2 regions of the Kluyvera sp. CHPC 1.2972 genome follow, and region 2 is predicted to be linked to the other one. Evidence: predicted binding sites of a transcription regulator. Region 2 holds the regulator's gene; the other holds the start of a gene.
What was found. Region 2 encodes Fur, which represses iron uptake genes when iron is present. Its sites were predicted from a motif close to ATAATAATGAGAACNACTATCAA; they were not measured.
Positions count from the first base shown of each region.

Region 1 (9,013 bases), on a different contig from region 2:
TGCCTTCAACCGGCTCGGTGCCGCCGAACTGGATCAGATGCTCTTTTTTCAGCATCGGAATCGCCATGGAGACCGCGGTGAAATCGTTGATGATTTCCAGGTGCGAGAAACCGAGGTTTTTCTTCATTTCGGCAATGGAGAACTGCCAGGTGTGGTTGGTCATCGCCACCCAGTCACCGGTAATCGGGCAGGCAATCGCGATACAGCCGTCTTCGACCGACACGTTATGCTCGTCGAGATAGACGCGGACAACGGCTTCCAGGCTTGGATAATCCAGGCCGGAATAGGTTTTCGCCTGCGAAATTTCACCGCTGGCTAAATCGCACAATGCCAGACGCGCATTGGTGCCCCCAACATCACCCACTAAAGCAAACTTTGTCATTCCGTTACGGCTCCGCTAAAGTCAGAATAAATCTTTGTCACACTGTAAATTCAAGGCGCTGTCACGACAATGACGTTTGTGTGAGCACCCCAGGATTATCGATCCCGGTCACATTTTTTGCGTCATTCTTATCAGATGCAAAGGCCGGATGCGCTATCGCGCCGTATCGTTTCAGCATCATTTGCGCTGAACGTAAACGCCGGAAAATGCAAAGTAACCTCAGCATTCAGTCAAAAGGATAAAAACATGCTCCACCCGCGAGCCAGAACGATGTTGTTGCTCTCTATTCCCGCGGTGCTGATCGGTATCGCCTCGAGCCTGCTTTTAATTGTGGTGATGAAAATCGCCGCCGTGCTGCAGCACCTGCTGTGGCGCAATCTGCCCGCGACGTTCGGCGTGGCCTTTGACTCCCCTTTTTGGATAATCCTGATGCTGACCCTGACCGGTATCGCCGTCGGTCTGGTCATTCGCTATAGCCCCGGCCAGCGAACCGTTAATCGGCGCGGCGGTTCCCCCTTCACATCTACCGGGACTGGTCATTGCGTTAATTATCGGCCTGGCGGGCGGCGTGAGCCTCGGCCCTGAGCACCCGATTATGTCGGTGAACATCGCACTGGCGGTTGCGCTGGGCGCACGCGTCTTCCCGCGCGTGAGTTCGCTGGACTGGACCATTCTCGCCGCAGCGGGCACCATCGGCGCACTGTTTGGCACCCCGGTTGCCGCCGCGCTGATTTTCACCCAGACGTTAACCAGCAATAACGAATCACCGCTGTGGGACCGCCTGTTTGCGCCGCTGCTGGCCGCCGCCGCCGGGGCATTAACCACCGGCGTATTCTTTCATCCGCAGTTTTCGCTACCAATTGAGCATTATCAGACGCTGCGCATCGTCGATATTTTCAGCGGGGCGATTGTCGCCGTCTTTGCTATCGCCATTGGGATGGTCGCCGTCTGGTGTCTGCCGCATCTGCACGCATTGATGCACCGTTTAAAACATCCGGTATTGATCCTTGGCGTTGGCGGTTTTGTGCTGGGGATTATTGGTACCGTGGGCGGGCCTATCACCCTGTTTAAAGGGCTGGATGAGATGCAGCGGCTAACCGCAGGTCAAAGTTTCGGCGCAGGCGACTATATGCTGTTTGCACTCAGCAAGCTGGCAGCGCTGGTCGTAGCGGCAGCCTGCGGGTTCCGGGGTGGGCGCATCTTCCCGGCGGTATTTGTCGCGGTGGCGCTAGGCCTGATGCTGCACGCCCATGTAGATGCCGTTCCGGCGGCGATTACCGTCTCCTGCGCTATTCTGGGGCTGGTTTTAGTGGTTACTCGCGATGCCTGGCTGAGCCTATTTATGGCCGCCGTGGTGGTGCCCGATACTACGCTGCTGCCGCTGCTGTGCATCGTGATGCTCCCCGCCTGGCTCCTGCTGGCGGGGAAACCCACGATGATGGTGCCGCGCAAACGTAAAGATTAATGGCTGCTGTTGCGGGCCTCCAACGCCTGCGTGACCGCTTTTAGCAGCGGTGGGATATCCATTTTAGGCAGCATGACCTCAAGAAAAGTCAGTCTGTCCCGGCGCGCGGCGCGTGAAAGCGCGTCGTTAAGCTGGGATACATTAGTCACTTTCCAGCACTCGGCCTGGCAGTCCAGGTTGAGTGCCTGTGGAAGCTGGGTCCAGTTCCATAAGCTGATATCGTTATAGCGCTCTTCCGGGCCATGAATCGCCCGCTCAACCGTATAGCCTTCATTATTCAGCAGCAGGATCAGCGGCTTCAGTCCATCGCGGAGCATTGAGCTGAGCTCCTGAATCGTCAGCTGCGCAGCCCCATCCCCGACCACCAGCACCACACGCCGCTCCGGCTGCGAGGTCTGCGCGCCAAACGCGGCTGGCAGGGTGTAACCAATCGATCCCCATAGCGGCTGCACGATCAGACTGGCTCCCTGCGGCAGCGTCAGATCGGCAAGCCCGAACGCCGCCGTCCCCTGATCGCCTAGCACAATATCGTGCGGCATCAGGTAGTTATCCAACGCCTGCCAGAAATGACGCTGGGTCAACTGTCCCGTATCCGCCGTCGTCGTTTTCAGCGCTCGAGGAGGCTGAATTTGCCACTGTGCTGAAAAATCACGACTCAGCGCGATAAGTGCATTCACCGCCTCCTGCATACCTATCCCGCTAAACCAGCGTTTCCCCACCCGTGCCGCAAAAGGCTGGATCTCAATCGATTTTTCTGCCGGGATCTGGTGGGTAAAGCCCGCCGTGATCGTGTCGGTAAAACAGGTGCCGATGCAAAAAATAACCTCCGCATCTTCTATCGCTGCACGCGTTTCCGGCTGGCTGGCTCCACCGCTGTAAGTCCCCACAAACCCAGCGTGCGTCTCATTGAACAGTCCTTTACCCATTAGCATGGTGGCGTGAGGAATGGGCACCGCATCCATCCATTTGTTTAGCGTCGATTGCAACCCAAAGCGCAGCGCAAGCACGTCCGCCAACAGCGACACACGGCAGCGGTCATGCAGTAAAGCGCGGACATGCGAGACAAAATCCGCCAGTTCAGTGGGATCCGCCACCGCCATATTCATGGTGAGAGCGTTTACAGGGGGAGAGGTTGGCAGCGCTGCGATATCCGCAGGCAGCAGCAGATAGCCAGGGCGGCTATAGTGCAGAATATCGCGCAGCACGCGGTCTATTTCATCGCGCGCGTTAGCCGCATCCAGTACGCCCTGCGCCACCGAGATTGGCGCGCTCATCTGGCGGAAGCGATCGAAATTGCCATCACCCAACGTGTGGTGTAAACACTCACGTCGCTGCTGGGCACCGGTACAGGGCGCACCGACAATATGCAGTACCGGAACATGCTCAGCAAAGCTTCCCGCGACTCCGTTCAACGCACTCAGCTCACCCACGCCAAAGGTAGTGAGCAGCGCGCCGCACCCCTGCATTCGTGCATAGCCATCGGCGGCGTAGGCGGCGTTGAGTTCATTCGCGCAGCCGACCCAACGAATCTGGCGATGCGCAATAACGTGGTCAAGAAACTGGAGGTTGTAGTCTCCGGGAACACCAAACAGGTGGTCAACGCCGCAGTCGGCGAGGCGATCGAGCAGGTAATCTGCCACGGTATAGGACGTTGTCATCATGCACCTCCTCCAGTCAGTATTCTTTTGAGTATTGAGGAAGTGTTAAGGCTGTCCAGATTTCGTCAAAAAGTCCCCTGGAAAGCAATTTTTACAGATTTCAGGAGTGTACGAGCCGGTGGACATTCGCTAGTGTAAGCGTATACACAACCGGATAATCTGGAGGACATAATGGTTTATAAGGCAAGCCCGACGCGTTACGAGACCATGACGTTTCAGCGCTGCGGCAACAGCGGCCTCAAGCTGCCAGCCATTTCGCTGGGGCTGTGGCACAACTTTGGCGATGAAACGCGGGTGGAAAACAGCCGCCAGCTACTGCACCACGCATTCGACCTTGGGATCACCCATTTCGATTTGGCCAACAACTACGGGCCGCCTCCGGGCTCTGCTGAAAGCAACTTTGGTCGTATCCTGAGGGAAGATTTCCTGCCCTACCGCGATGAGCTGATTATCTCCAGCAAAGCCGGCTATACCATGTGGGACGGGCCGTATGGCGATTGGGGTTCACGCAAGTACCTGATTTCAAGCCTCGATCAGAGTCTGAAGCGGATGGGGCTTGAGTATGTCGACATCTTCTATCACCACCGCCCGGACCCGGAGACGCCGCTGATAGAAACCATGCGCGCGCTGGACCATCTCGTGCGTCAAGGTAAGGCACTGTACATCGGGCTTTCCAACTACCCGGCTGAACTGGCAAGTCAGGCTATTGCGATGCTGAACGACCTCGGTACGCCGTGTCTTATTCACCAGCCGAAGTATTCAATGCTTGAGCGAAGCCCTGAAAATGGTCTGCTTCAGGTGCTTCAGCAAGAAGGCGTGGGCTGTATCGCCTTCTCGCCGTTAGCGGGTGGGCAACTGACCGACCGCTATCTGCACGGCATTCCGGCAGACTCCCGCGCCGCCAGCGGCAGCATCTTCCTGAAGCCGGAGCAGTTGACCGATGGCAAGCTGGAAGCCGTACGCCAGCTTAATGCTATCGCGGAGCAGCGTGGTCAGAAACTGTCGCAGATGGCGCTGGCGTGGGTATTACGCCAACAGGCGGTGACGTCGGTGTTGATTGGTGCCAGCAAAACCGCGCAGCTTGATGATGCCGTGGGCATGCTGAGCAATCGGCATTTCAGCGCTGAGGAAAACGAAACCATCGATAGCATTCTGCGCAGTATAAAATAACGGCTTCTTTAGCAAAAAGTGCTCTCTCCTGACGATTTAAGAGTTACCCCAATAATCGCGGTATTTACCGAATTGTAATATTGCGTTAACAGGTCTTGCAGACCACGATCGTATAGGAGAGAAGTATGTTCAGGTCACTGATTCTGGCGGCAGTATTGATGGCATCGGCCCCGATGTTCGCGAATGCTGGTGAAATCACCCTGCTGCCGTCCGTAAAATTACAAATTGGCGATCGCGATAACTACGGTAACTACTGGGATGGCGGTCGCTGGCGTGACCGTGATTACTGGCATCGTAACTGGTATCACCGCGATAACGGCTGGCACCGTGGTTGGGATAAACGTAAAGCCTATGAGCGCGGCTACCGCGAAGGCTGGAACGACCGGGACGATCATCGTGGACGCGGGCGCGGCCATGGACACGGGCATCACCACTGATATTTTCCCGGAGTCGCTGCGCTCGTCCGGGCTACACGTTAAAAGTAGCCCGGACGAGCGCAGCGCCATCAGGCAAGCAACGTTCCCAGCAGCAGCCACCCATTCAGCGCCACCACAATTGCCACAATCACCCAGCCAATTCGTTTAATCCACAGCGTGTTGACCAGCTCGCCCATCAACTGGCGATTGCTGGTGAATATCAGCAGCGGCACCAGCGCCAGCGCGATGCCGAAGCTTAGCAGCACCTGGCTCATCACCAGAATACGCGTTGGGTCGAGCCCCATCAGAATCACAATAAATGACGGCAGCATCGTCACCGCACGGCGGAACCACAGTGGAATGTGGAAGCGAATAAAGCCCTGCATCACCACCTGACCGGCCAGCGTCCCGACGACCGTGGAGGAGAGCCCCGCTGCGACCAGGCTCAGGCCGAAGATGGTTGCTGCCGCATGGCTCAGCAACGGTTCGAGGGTGAGATACGCCTCATCGAGGTCGGCAACACCGGTATGACCGTGAAAATGGAACGCCGCGGCCGCCGTCGCCATCATCGCCAGGTTCACAAAGCCGGCAATAGTCATGGCGATAGCGACATCCCAGCGCGTGGCGTGATAGCGCTCTTTGGCACTCCCGCCGTGCAGATGCTGAGTCAGCGAGGAGTGCAGATAAATGACGTGTGGCATGATGGTCGCACCGAGTACGCCCGCCGCGAGGAACACCGCCTCGGAGTTAGGCAACGACGGAATAATCATCCCTTTGGCGAGCGGCGCCATCTGCGGCTGGGAGAAAACCAGCTCAACGATATAGGCCGCAGCAACAAACAGCAGCAGGCCGCCGATCACTTTTTCCAGCGGCTTTTGCCCACGGCGCTGCAGCATTAGAATCAGGTAGGTGGCAATCCCCGTCAGCACCGCCCCTTGCAGCAGCGAAACGCCGAGAATCAGCTTAAAGCCGATTGCCGCACCGATAAATTCTGCCAGATCCGTCGCCATCGCGATGATTTCCGCCTGCACCCAGTAGAACCACACCACCGGGCGCGGATAATGGTCGCGAATTTGCTCCGCCAGGTTTTTCCCCGTGGCGATACCGAGTTTCGCGGACAGCACCTGAATCAGCATCGCCATCAGGTTCGCCCAGACGACAACCCACAGCAGTTGATAGCCGAAGCTCGCCCCCGCCTGAATGTTGGTGGCAAAGTTGCCGGGATCGATATAGCCGATGGCGGCAATAAATGCGGGCCCCATCAGCGCAAGCCGCATACGGCGCGCTGCACGACCGGTGTTACTCTCAACGCGACTGTTTGTCATGGTCTGCCTCAAAAACATAGCCTTTGCTATGTTTCAGGCTAACAGAATGAGAATGATTATCAAGTTCATTTGTAAGAGATGATAATGATTGCTCTGATAGCCGGAATCAATCGCCAGACTGGAGGTTGCGGGGGTTTGGTGTACGCTTAAGATGAGAGTAGTACAACAAGGGAACTTTTCATACATTTACTTAACATCACAAAAATGTATCTTTGATCACTAATTTTGAATTTGCTCACAGGATCTAAATATAGTGGGATGGAGATCTCGTTTTATTTAATGATGTTACATAGAATGTGCAAGAAAATTTAACCCGTCTCATGTTTGGAGCAAATATGGACCGCGTCTTGCATTTTGTTCTCGCGCTCGTTGTGGTAGGTATCCTGGCCCTGCTGGTCAGCACCAACCGCAAAGAGATTCGCATTCGTTATGTTATTCAATTACTTGTCATTGAAGTTTTACTGGCATGGTTCTTCCTGAACTCTGATATTGGTCTGGGCTTCGTACGTGGCTTTGCCGAAATGTTCGAAAAACTGCTTGGTTTTGCGAACAACGGCACCGACTTCGTCTTCGGCAGCATGAACGATAAAGGTCTGGCCTTCTTCTTCCTGAAGGTGCTCTGCCCTATCGTCTTCATATCCGCGCTGATCGGTATTCTGCAGCATATCCGTATTCTGCCGATTGTCATTCGTGCGATTGGTACCGTGCTGTCTAAAATCAACGGCATGGGTAAGCTGGAGTCTTTCAACGCCGTCAGCTCCCTGATTCTGGGCCAGTCTGAAAACTTCATCGCTTATAAAGATATCCTCGGCAAAATGTCCCGTAACCGCATGTACACCATGTCGGCCACGGCGATGTCTACCGTTTCCATGTCTATCGTTGGCGCCTACATGACCATGCTGGAGCCGAAGTTCGTTGTTGCGGCGCTGGTACTGAACATGTTCAGCACCTTTATCGTTCTGTCGCTGATCAACCCGTACCGCGTAGATGCCAGCGAAGAGAACATTCAGATGTCTAACCTGCACGAAGGACAGAGCTTCTTCGAAATGCTGGGTGAATACATTCTGGCAGGCTTCAAAGTTGCGATTATCGTTGCGGCCATGCTGATCGGCTTTATCGCCCTGATCGCCGCGCTGAACGCCCTGTTCGCCACCGTTACTGGCTGGTTCGGTTACAGCATCTCCTTCCAGGGCATTCTGGGTTACATCTTCTATCCTGTTGCATGGATTATGGGTGTACCGGCAAGCGAATCCCTGCAGGTTGGTAGTATCATGGCGACCAAACTGGTTTCTAACGAATTCGTTGCCATGATGGATCTGCAGAAAGTCGCCGCTGAACTCTCCCCTCGCGCAGTTGGTATCATCTCCGTATTCCTGGTTTCCTTCGCTAACTTCTCTTCTATCGGCATCATCGCAGGCGCGATTAAAGGCCTGAACGAAGAGCAGGGTAACGTGGTTTCCCGCTTCGGTCTGAAGCTGGTTTACGGTTCTACGCTGGTGAGCGTCCTGTCTGCTTCTATCGCTGCGCTGGTTCTGTAATCCAACAGCGTTAAAAAAGGGCCTGTAACTGAGTTACAGGCCCTTTTTCTTTATGACTCCGTTTGGTAGCCAATGTCACACAACGGCCTTGGCTTATCGATGAGATACCCCTGCATATAGTGCACACCCAGCTCCGTCAGCAGCGCCTGCTGCGCCTCGGTCTCTACGTATTCCGCAACAACTTCCAGGTTCTGCATCTCCGCCAGTTCGCAGATAGAGCGAATAATCATCGCATCCATGGGGTTAGTGAGCACGTCACGCACGAACGCACCGTCAATCTTGATAATATCGGCCTCAAGGCGCTTCAGGCGCTCATAGTTGGCGTAGCCAGTACCGAAGTCATCAATCGCAATCTGGCAACCGAATTCCCGCAGTCTATTGAGGTTCTGAATGCTGATATCCGAGTTCGAAAACGCCTGCTCTTCGGTAATTTCAATAATGATGCGCTGAACCTTAACCCGATAGCGTCGGAACAGCGCGATGATTTCGGCAGCGCTCTCTTTGTGCATCAACGTGTAGGGCATCAGGTTGACGGAAAAACGCTGCCCTGGAAACGCCGGCAGCGAGCGGAACAGATTTTCCAGCACCTGCATGTCGAAGCGTTTGCTCAGGTTGAACTGCGTCAGAATGGGGATAAATTTATCCGGCATCACCATGCCGTTGGCATCCACCAGTCAGCTAAGGATTTCATAGTAGCCTTCGCCCGATGGCTTTCTGATAGGCTGCGCGTAGAGGACAAAGTTGTCCCACTCCAGCGCGCTTTTAATACGGTTGAGGAGCACAACGCGGTCGCCGGTTTCGTCATAGGCTTCCACCTGGCCGTTATCCAGTTGCAGTATCTGGCTCTCTTCACCGGCCTGCTCTGCCAGCCAGCTAAGCTGCCCAAGCGTATGGTAGAGATTGTCGTCCTGCGTACACACCCTGCCCCACGAAATACCGTATTCCAGCGTCAACAACGTGTTATTCCAGCGAATATCCTGACGGCGCAGAAAATCCACCAGATGGTTAAGCCTCGCTTCCGTTTCCGGGCCGTTCAGCACCAGCAGTAGTTCGTTGCCC
Region 1 is NZ_JAPKIB010000001.1:724,184-733,196, forward strand. It holds gene glk (glucokinase) at 1-382, opposite strand, end outside; partial or broken gene V6944_RS03470 (ion channel protein) at 629-1,847, shown strand; gene V6944_RS03475 (alpha-keto acid decarboxylase family protein) at 1,844-3,505, opposite strand; gene mgrA (L-glyceraldehyde 3-phosphate reductase) at 3,677-4,675, shown strand; gene V6944_RS03485 (DUF2502 domain-containing protein) at 4,801-5,112, shown strand; gene V6944_RS03490 (Nramp family divalent metal transporter) at 5,181-6,416, opposite strand; gene V6944_RS03495 (NupC/NupG family nucleoside CNT transporter) at 6,752-7,954, shown strand; partial or broken gene V6944_RS03500 (EAL domain-containing protein) at 8,005-9,013, opposite strand, start outside.
Region 1: V6944_RS03490 (Nramp family divalent metal transporter) is a predicted target of Fur. The motif match lies at 6,457-6,479, and genes of this name have one in related genera.

Region 2 (9,013 bases):
TATACCTACGGGGTTTCGCTGTTGATTGCCAACGTCGCTATCGCGATTTCGGCAGTGGGTTATGGCACCGAGCTTTTCGGTGCCGCGCTGAGCCCGGTGCAGATCGGGCTCGCCACTATCGGCGTACTGTGGATCTGTACCGTAGCTAACTTCGGTGGTGCGCGCATTACCGGGCAGATCAGCAGCATCACGGTATGGGGCGTCATTATTCCGGTGGTTGGTCTGTGCATTATCGGCTGGTACTGGTTTAGCCCAACGATGTACGTTGAATCCTGGAACCCACACCACGTACCGTTCTTTAGCGCCGTAGGCTCTTCTATTGCGATGACGCTGTGGGCGTTCCTCGGTCTGGAATCCGCCTGTGCCAACGCCGAAGTGGTGGAGAATCCGGAACGTAACGTGCCAATCGCCGTGCTCGGCGGGACGCTCGGGGCAGCGGTGATTTACATCATCTCCACCAACGTGATTGCCGGTATCGTGCCAAACATGGATCTGGCCAACTCCACCGCACCGTTCGGTCTGGCCTTCGCGCAGATGTTTACCCCGGAAGTCGGGAAAGTGATCATGGCGCTGATGGTGATGTCCTGCTGCGGTTCGCTGCTCGGCTGGCAGTTCACCATCGCCCAGGTATTCAAATCCTCGGCGGACGAAGGCTACTTCCCGAAAATCTTCTCCCGCGTCAGCAGTGCCGATGCGCCGGTTCAAGGGATGCTGGTTATCGTGGTGATTCAGTCCGGGCTGTCGCTGATGACCATTAGCCCGTCGCTGAACAATCAGTTCAACGTGCTGGTTAACCTGGCGGTGGTGACCAACATTATTCCGTACATCCTGTCGATGGCGGCGCTGGTCATCATCCAGCGGATGGCTAACGTACCGATGAACAAAGCGCGCGTCGCCAACTTCGTGGCCTTTATTGGCGCGATGTACAGCTTCTATGCGCTCTACTCTTCCGGCGAAGAAGCGATGCTGTACGGTTCCATCGTGACGTTCCTTGGTTGGACGCTGTACGGCCTGGTGTCACCACGGTTCGAGTTGAAAAACAAACACGGTTGATCGTAGCCCGGGCGAGGCATTTATGCCGACCCCGGGGCAGCACAAACCCCATAAAAAAGGGAGCCATTCGGCTCCCTTTTTCTTACCCAAACACTCAGGCGTTTTTCAGCACTTCGCTGACAATCTCTACCGCTTCTTTCTCAATCTGCTTACGGTGTTCAGCACCGAGGAAGCTTTCGCAGTAAATCTTGTAGGCATCTTCGGTACCGGATGGACGCGCCGCGAACCAGCCGTTGTCGGTCATCACTTTCAGACCGCCGATAGAAGCCCCGTTACCCGGCGCCGCCGTTAGACGTGCGGTAATCGGATCACCTGCCAGCGTGCTCGCGCTCACCATTTCTGGAGAGAGCTTAGACAACGCCGCTTTCTGTGCGGAAGTGGCGCTGGCCTGCAGGCGGTTGTAGCTTGGGGCACCGAAACGGGCAGCCAGCTCGTTGTAATGCTCCTGCGGGTTCTTACCGGTGACAGCGGTGATTTCCGCCGCCAGCAGGCACATGATGATCCCGTCTTTATCGGTAGACCACGGCGTGCCATCGAAGCGCAGGAAGGAAGCGCCCGCGCTCTCTTCGCCGCCGAAGCCGAAACTACCGTCGAACAGACCGTCAACGAACCATTTAAAGCCAACCGGCACTTCAACCAGTTTACGGCCCAGATCGTTCACTACGCGGTCAATCATCGCGGAAGAGACCAGGGTTTTACCGACGGCAACCTCTTTGCCCCACTGCGGGCGATGCTGGAACAGGTAGTTGATGGCCACCGCCAGATAGTGGTTCGGGTTCATCAGGCCAGCCGGCGTGACGATACCGTGACGGTCATAGTCAGGGTCGTTAGCAAACGCCAGGTCGAACTTATCACGCAGCGCCAGCAGGCCCGCCATCGCGCACTCGGAGGAGCAGTCCATACGGATCGCGCCGTCTTTATCGAGGTGCATAAAGCGGAAAGTCTGGTCAACGTGATCGTTAACGATGGTCAGATTCAGGTTGTAGTGCTTAGCGATACGCTTCCAGTATTCGATACCGGAACCGCCCAGCGGGTCAACGCCCAGGGTCAGACCGGCTTTCTGGATAGCCGCCATATCGACGATATCCGCCAGCCCTTCAATGAACGGCTGAACCAGATCGACTTCTTTCACGTGACCGGAAGCCAGCGCAGCATCGTAAGCAATACGCTTCACGCCCGCCAGGTCAGCTGCCAGCAGCGCGTTCGCGCGGTCTTCAACCACTTTGGTGACGTTGGTATCAGCCGGGCCACCGTTTGGTGGGTTGTACTTGATGCCGCCGTCTTCCGGCGGGTTGTGGGATGGCGTAATCACAATCCCATCAGCCAGCTTGCCGCCTTTTTTGTTGTGTACCAGGATAGCGTTGGATACCGCTGGCGTCGGCGTAAAGCCATTGTCTTCCTGAACAATGACATCCACCCCGTTTGCTGCCAGCACTTCGAGAACGGAGATAAACGCTGGCTCAGAGAGCGCGTGAGTATCCTTCCCGACATAGCATGGGCCCGTAATTCCATTTTTCGCGCGCTCTTCCGCGATCGCCTGAGCAATGGCCAGAATATGCTTTTCGTTGAAGCTGTGACGACTCGCGCTCCCACGGTGGCCGGACGTACCGAACTTCACCGCATGTTCCGGGTTGCTCACGTTAGGCTGCAGCACGTAGTACTGGGCCGTCAGTTGGGCGACGTTGATCAAATCACTCTGCTGTGCAGGTTGTCCTGCACGGGTATGGTTTGCCATTGCCTGGTCCTTCTTATGCAAGGGTTAGATTGTCAGTATTAGATAGTACCGCAAACCTTCTCAATCAATTCCGCCGGGAATTGCATTGATTGCATGATGTGTTCGACCATGCTGCATTTACGGCCTGTATTGGTATTGGTAATGACCCAGTATGGCGTATCCGGAACCTGTTTTGGTTTTGTCTGGTTGCCGTTTTTGAGCAGCGTCTGCTCATCAGCCGCAAAATAGACGCGGGTACGACCGTGAAGGGATTCGGTAGCCTCGGCAAACGCCTTGTTGTCCAGCGCGTACAGCGTGGTCAGTACCAGCATGAAGCGGTTAACCGCTTTCTTCTGCTCGGCATACTCGTCAGAGAGCAGCAGCTCACGCATAGCACGGACTTTATCTTTGGCAGTTTTTACCGTTTTCACGTCAGCAACGGGGGCAGCAGCCGGGGCCGGAGCGGGAGCCGGTTCTGCTTTGACGACCGGCGCAGCAGCAGTCGCCACGGGCTGGGAAGCGGCGGAGAATTTCAGCATACGCCGTAAAATGTCGGACGCGCTCTCGCCAATGTGCAGAGTGTGAGCCGCAATATAGCGATAGAGCTCGTCATCAACTTCGATCGTTTTCATCTTAATCCGGTGCGATAATTTTTCTGAATACAATTCATTGGGATTATAAAGTCAAAACCCAACAGCGGGTAGCGCCAAACCAGGAAGACAGCAAAATTCGGATGAGTTCCTCTCTTGCCCCTGAGCGTTAGAATGTCCAACATGATACCCTAACCCGACAATGCGAAAAAAAGAACTTTGCTATGAAATTGAATGTCCGAGCGCAAACTGCACAAAACCTGCACAATAATTCTCCCATCGTTCTCGTCCACGGCCTGTTCGGCAGTCTGGATAATCTGGGCATCCTGGCCCGCGACCTGGTCACCGACCACGATATCCTTCAGGTAGACATGCGTAACCACGGTCTCTCACCGCGCGCTGATGAGATGACCTACCTTGCTATGGCTCAGGATCTGCTCGATACGCTCGATGCCAACGGCATTGAAAAAGCAACGGTCATCGGCCATTCCATGGGCGGTAAAGCGGTGATGGCGCTCACCGCACTGGCCCCTGAACGCATCGACCGACTGGTGGCGATTGATATTGCCCCGGTCGATTACCATGTCCGCCGTCACGATGAGATTTTTGCTGCCATTAATGCGGTGACCAGCGCCGGCGTGGCCACCCGCCAGCAGGCCGCGACGGTGATGCGCGAGTACCTTAAAGAAGAAGGCGTGATTCAGTTCCTGCTGAAATCCTTTGTCGACGGCACCTGGCGCTTTAACGTGCCGGTGTTGTGGGAACAATACCCGCATATCGTCGGCTGGGAGACTATTCCTGCCTGGGACCACCCTGCCCTGTTCATTCCCGGCGGCAATTCGCCCTATGTGGCCGAAGCCTATCGCGATGCGCTGTTGGCCCAGTTCCCGCAGGCAAAAGCGCACGTTATCGCCGGCGCGGGTCACTGGGTTCACGCCGAAAAACCGGAAGCGGTGCTGCGAGCCATTCGCCGTTATCTCGCCGAGTGATTAAAAATGCATCGACCGCGCGCCAGAATGGCCGTGGTCGTTGGCGTGTGGGCCCCACTGATGTATGATTGCGCGCTGTCTGCACCGGGCACCGCCCGGTAGCTTGTTTCCCCGAAGTCACTCAGAACCATGGCAAAAGAACAAACGGACCGTACGACCTTAGATTTGTTCGCAAATGAGCGTCGGCCGGGAAGACCAAAAACTAATCCGCTTTCGCGTGACGAACAGCTGCGCATTAATAAGCGTAATCAGTTAAAACGCGACAAAGTGCGCGGTCTGAAGCGCGTGGAGCTGAAGCTGAATAACGAAGCCGTTGATGCACTCAACGAGCTGGCGACTGCCCGTGATATGAGCCGGAGTGAACTCATTGAAGAGATTCTGATGAGCCAACTGGCCCAACTGCACGGACAGGGGAAAGCCTGAAAAATCCCCCAAAATACACTTTCATGTAGCAGAGTGTGCAGTCCGGCACGATAGCGGTTTCCGCACGCCTCTCTGTTCTGCTATGATTGCCCTTATCTGTGGGCAATAAGCCATCACCATTTCATTAAGTTTCAAGAGGTTATTTTACTCATGGCAATCGTTGGCATCTTTTTCGGTAGCGATACCGGGAACACCGAAAATATCGCAAAAATGATTCAAAAACAGCTTGGTAAAGATGTCGCTGACGTTCACGACATTGCCAAGAGCAGCAAGGAAGATCTGGAAGCATTCGATATTCTGCTGCTGGGTATCCCAACCTGGTACTACGGCGAAGCGCAGTGCGACTGGGATGATTTCTTCCCGACGCTGGAAGAAGTGGATTTCAATGGTAAGCTGGTTGCGCTGTTTGGCTGCGGCGACCAGGAAGACTACGCGGAATATTTCTGTGATGCGCTGGGCACCATTCGCGACATCATTGAACCACGTGGCGCAGCTATCGTCGGCCACTGGCCGACCGCGGGCTATCATTTCGAAGCGTCTAAAGGTCTGGCGGATGACGACCACTTTGTAGGCCTGGCTATCGATGAAGACCGTCAGCCTGAGCTGACCGCTGAGCGCGTTGAAAAATGGGTTAAGCAGGTGGCTGAAGAGCTGCATCTGGAAGACATCAAAAACGCCTGATTATCCTGTGGCGCGATGATAAATCGCGCCGCATTAATAGGTAAAAGCAATTAAAATAATAGCTACAATTTTTTAACTTTTGAGCGCATACCTGTACAATATCTTCTGATTTAGCGCGGTCTCATCGCCAGTTTGTCGGTGAAGCCTCGTTTTTGAAAGCTTAGTTTACCCGGCTCTTGCTGTTTTCATTTCAATAGGGTCATTCTATAATGAGACGCATTAATTCGGGTGCATTCTCTGTGATACTTTCGCTGATGGAAGTTAATCGTTTAGCAACAGGACAGATTCCGCATGACTGACAATAACACCGCATTAAAGAAGGCTGGCCTGAAAGTCACACTTCCACGGTTAAAGATTCTGGAAGTCCTTCAGGAACCGGATAACCACCATGTCAGCGCGGAAGACTTATATAAACGCCTGATCGACATGGGTGAAGAGATTGGCCTGGCCACGGTCTACCGCGTACTGAACCAGTTTGATGACGCCGGTATCGTGACTCGTCACAATTTTGAAGGCGGTAAATCCGTTTTCGAACTGACCCAACAGCATCACCACGATCACCTGATTTGCCTCGACTGCGGCAAAGTGATCGAGTTCAGCGATGATTCCATTGAAGCTCGTCAGCGTGAAATCGCGTCGAAGCACGGTATCCGCTTAACAAACCACAGCCTTTATCTCTACGGTCACTGCGCTGAAGGCGACTGCCGTGAAGATGAACACGCCCACGAAGGCATCGAAAAGTAACCCGATACCATTCGTAAAAAGCCAGTTGCTCACGCACTGGCTTTTTTTATACCCCCGGTTCTTCAGGCGTAAAAAAACCGCTGCAAGCAGCGGTTATTGGTATCAACGTGAGCTTATTTCTGCGGCGCGTTGTTACTGCGAATTTCCTGCCAAATCTTATCGCAGTTTTTCGCTACGGCTTCGTCATTGCCCATCTTTCTGGCATTAATGCATTTCTGGTAGTCGATGACGCGAACGCTTTCCTGATTCGCGAACTGTTCGTGCGCTTTCTCTTGCTTCAGCACGTTCAGTACGCTTTGACAGGCCTGGATTTTATCCGGATTGCCTTCTGCGGTATTAATACAGGCGCTGTAGGCATCCTTCAGCTTGCTATCTTCCTTCGGTGCGGGTGATTGAGCGCAGGCGGTTAACCCGGCGGCCATCAGTGCAACAATAATCAGTTTTTTCATACGATGAGCCTCTTAGCAGCGGCAGAAGTTTCCCCCTGCCGCGTTAGCATCAGAAAATAGTGAACGGTGCGATAACCATGAATTTCACGTCACGCTCATCCTGGAAGATGTTGCCGTAACCGCCGCCCCAGCTTGGGATATCGGAGTGGTTGTCATACTGAGTGAAGTGCAGTTTGAACAGCGTGCCTTTTGCACGGCCATCCTGAACGGTGTATGCCACATCGAGGCTGTAGGCAGACTCTTTGATCTTGTTGTTCTTGTCGTAGTACGCATCCGGGTTCATCTGCCAGGTCGCTGGCTTAGCATCCCATGCGTAAACGTAAGAAGCACCCACCGCCCAACCCGGCAGATCCCAGTTCTTCAGGTCATACATGGTGCCGAAGAAGACCGCTTTTTCGCCGTTGGCGTTGAAGTCAGAGCGGTTATCCCACCAGATATCCAGACGACCGTTAGAGGATGCGTAGGTTGGCGTCATACGCTGCAGGAAGTAACCCTGCTGACCTTCTGCTTTAACCCAGGTCCCTTCCAGACGGAAGTCGAACACTTCTTGCAGTTTGTAGCCGAAGGTTAACGCCTGCAGCCACGCGGTGCCGTCATAGATATCGTTGACGCCGTGATCGCTCACCTTGTCACGCGTACCGTAGAACTGGTAGCTGGTGGTCAGCGGACCGCCAGGGATATCAAATTTGTAGCTACCTTTGGCGAAGTACTGATCGATATAGCCTTCTGCCTGACCAAATGCGGCTTCCAGCACCAGGTCATTTTTGAAATCGTATTTCGCACCGATGGAGTGCAGGTAATCGACTTTGGTCTTCTTATCGTTCTGATAGAAGTTGTCCATTTCAAGGTGCCATGGCGCCTTGTAGTTGTTCGTCCACATGTAGGAGAAGCTCAGCGCGCCAGCATCACCGTAGTCGAAGTTAGCACCGGCTTCAGCACCCTGATAGGTACCAGGCATGAAGCTCCAGTGTGGTGCCAGCAGCGTTTGGCCGGTTGGCTGGATGTAACCCGCACGAGCCCAGGCTGGCCCTAATTTAAATTTGGCTGCCGCTTTGTACAGGCTGATACCGCTCTTATCGCCGCTGTAATCTTCGCTGTAGCCTTTGTTCTTAGAGGACAACGCAATTTCGTTCGGGTGACCACTTTCGCTACTTTCAGCCATTTCAATCGCGGTGAACGCCGCAATATCAATACCGAACATGTCAGCGGCATAGCCAGACTGGAAGTCGAGGTTGGCGTTCCAGGTGGAGTGGGAAAGGTTGGTTTTATACTTATCGTGATCGGTTACATCTTTACGGTCACGCTCACGCTGCCAGTAATAGACTCCGCCGGTCAATGTAGAATCGTCGATGAAGCCTTCTGCTTTTGCTTCCGGAGTCATCATAAAGCCTGACATTGCTGTCACACCGGCGATAGCCAGCGCCAGCGTACTACGTTTGCCACTAAACGTACGCATAGTTATATCCTCTTTGACTTTTAAAAATGCCGCTGCAAAGCAGAAGGCAAAAAAATAAAAACTGATAAAAAAGGTACTGCTAAGAAATTGTGTTTCACTACACGTACAGACTATTTTTCGCGACGCGAATTATCAATCCTTTTCCGCAACGAGAGTGCAGGATTATGACAAAGCGCACATATTTGGTTTCTGTTTGTAACAGAGTGCGTTATTGCAACATTCCCGTGCCAAGCCTTGTCTGGCCTGAGTGAAATGTGAATGAGACCGTTTACATTTAATTTCTGTAACATGCGGGACTAAAAGCGTGGGGATACTTAGAGGTAGAATAATTGCATTAATTCGCTTCGCGAAACTATAAGAGGTCGTATTTTTTCATCCGAAAGTAACATTGTCATCCAGTGAAAGTGATCCCCTAACGACAGGCAAAAAAAAACGCCGCAAGCGCGGCGTTTTTATCAGGGCAAGGAATTAACCTACCCAGGTATCACGCAGACCGACGGTGCGGTTAAAGACCAGCTTCTCAGCGGTGGTATAACGGCTATCGAGGCAGAAGTAACCCTCACGCTCGAACTGGAACGCTTTACCGGCCTCAGCGGCCTGCAGAGACGGCTCAGCATAGCCCTGCTTGATAACCAGTGACTCTGGGTTCATCACCGACAGGAAGTCTTCTGCCGCACCTGGGTTTGGCACGCTGAAGAGACGGTCATACAGACGAATTTCAACCGGCAGCGCATGTGCCGCGCTCACCCAGTGAATCACGCCCTTCACTTTACGGCCATCTGCTGGGTCTTTGCTCAGGGTATCGGCATCGTAGGTACAGAAGATGGTGGTGATATTGCCTTCCGCATCTTTCTCCACGCGCTCTGCTTTCACCACGTAGGCGTTACGCAGACGAACTTCTTTACCCATCACCA
Region 2 is NZ_JAPKIB010000007.1:177,461-186,473, reverse strand. It holds gene potE (putrescine-ornithine antiporter) at 1-1,053, shown strand, start outside; gene pgm (phosphoglucomutase (alpha-D-glucose-1,6-bisphosphate-dependent)) at 1,148-2,788, opposite strand; gene seqA (replication initiation negative regulator SeqA) at 2,827-3,399, opposite strand; gene ybfF (esterase) at 3,582-4,346, shown strand; gene ybfE (LexA regulated protein) at 4,476-4,769, shown strand; gene fldA (flavodoxin FldA) at 4,920-5,450, shown strand; gene fur (ferric iron uptake transcriptional regulator) at 5,742-6,194, shown strand; gene chiQ (ChiQ/YbfN family lipoprotein) at 6,308-6,643, opposite strand; gene chiP (chitoporin ChiP) at 6,693-8,099, opposite strand; gene glnS (glutamine--tRNA ligase) at 8,568-9,013, opposite strand, start outside.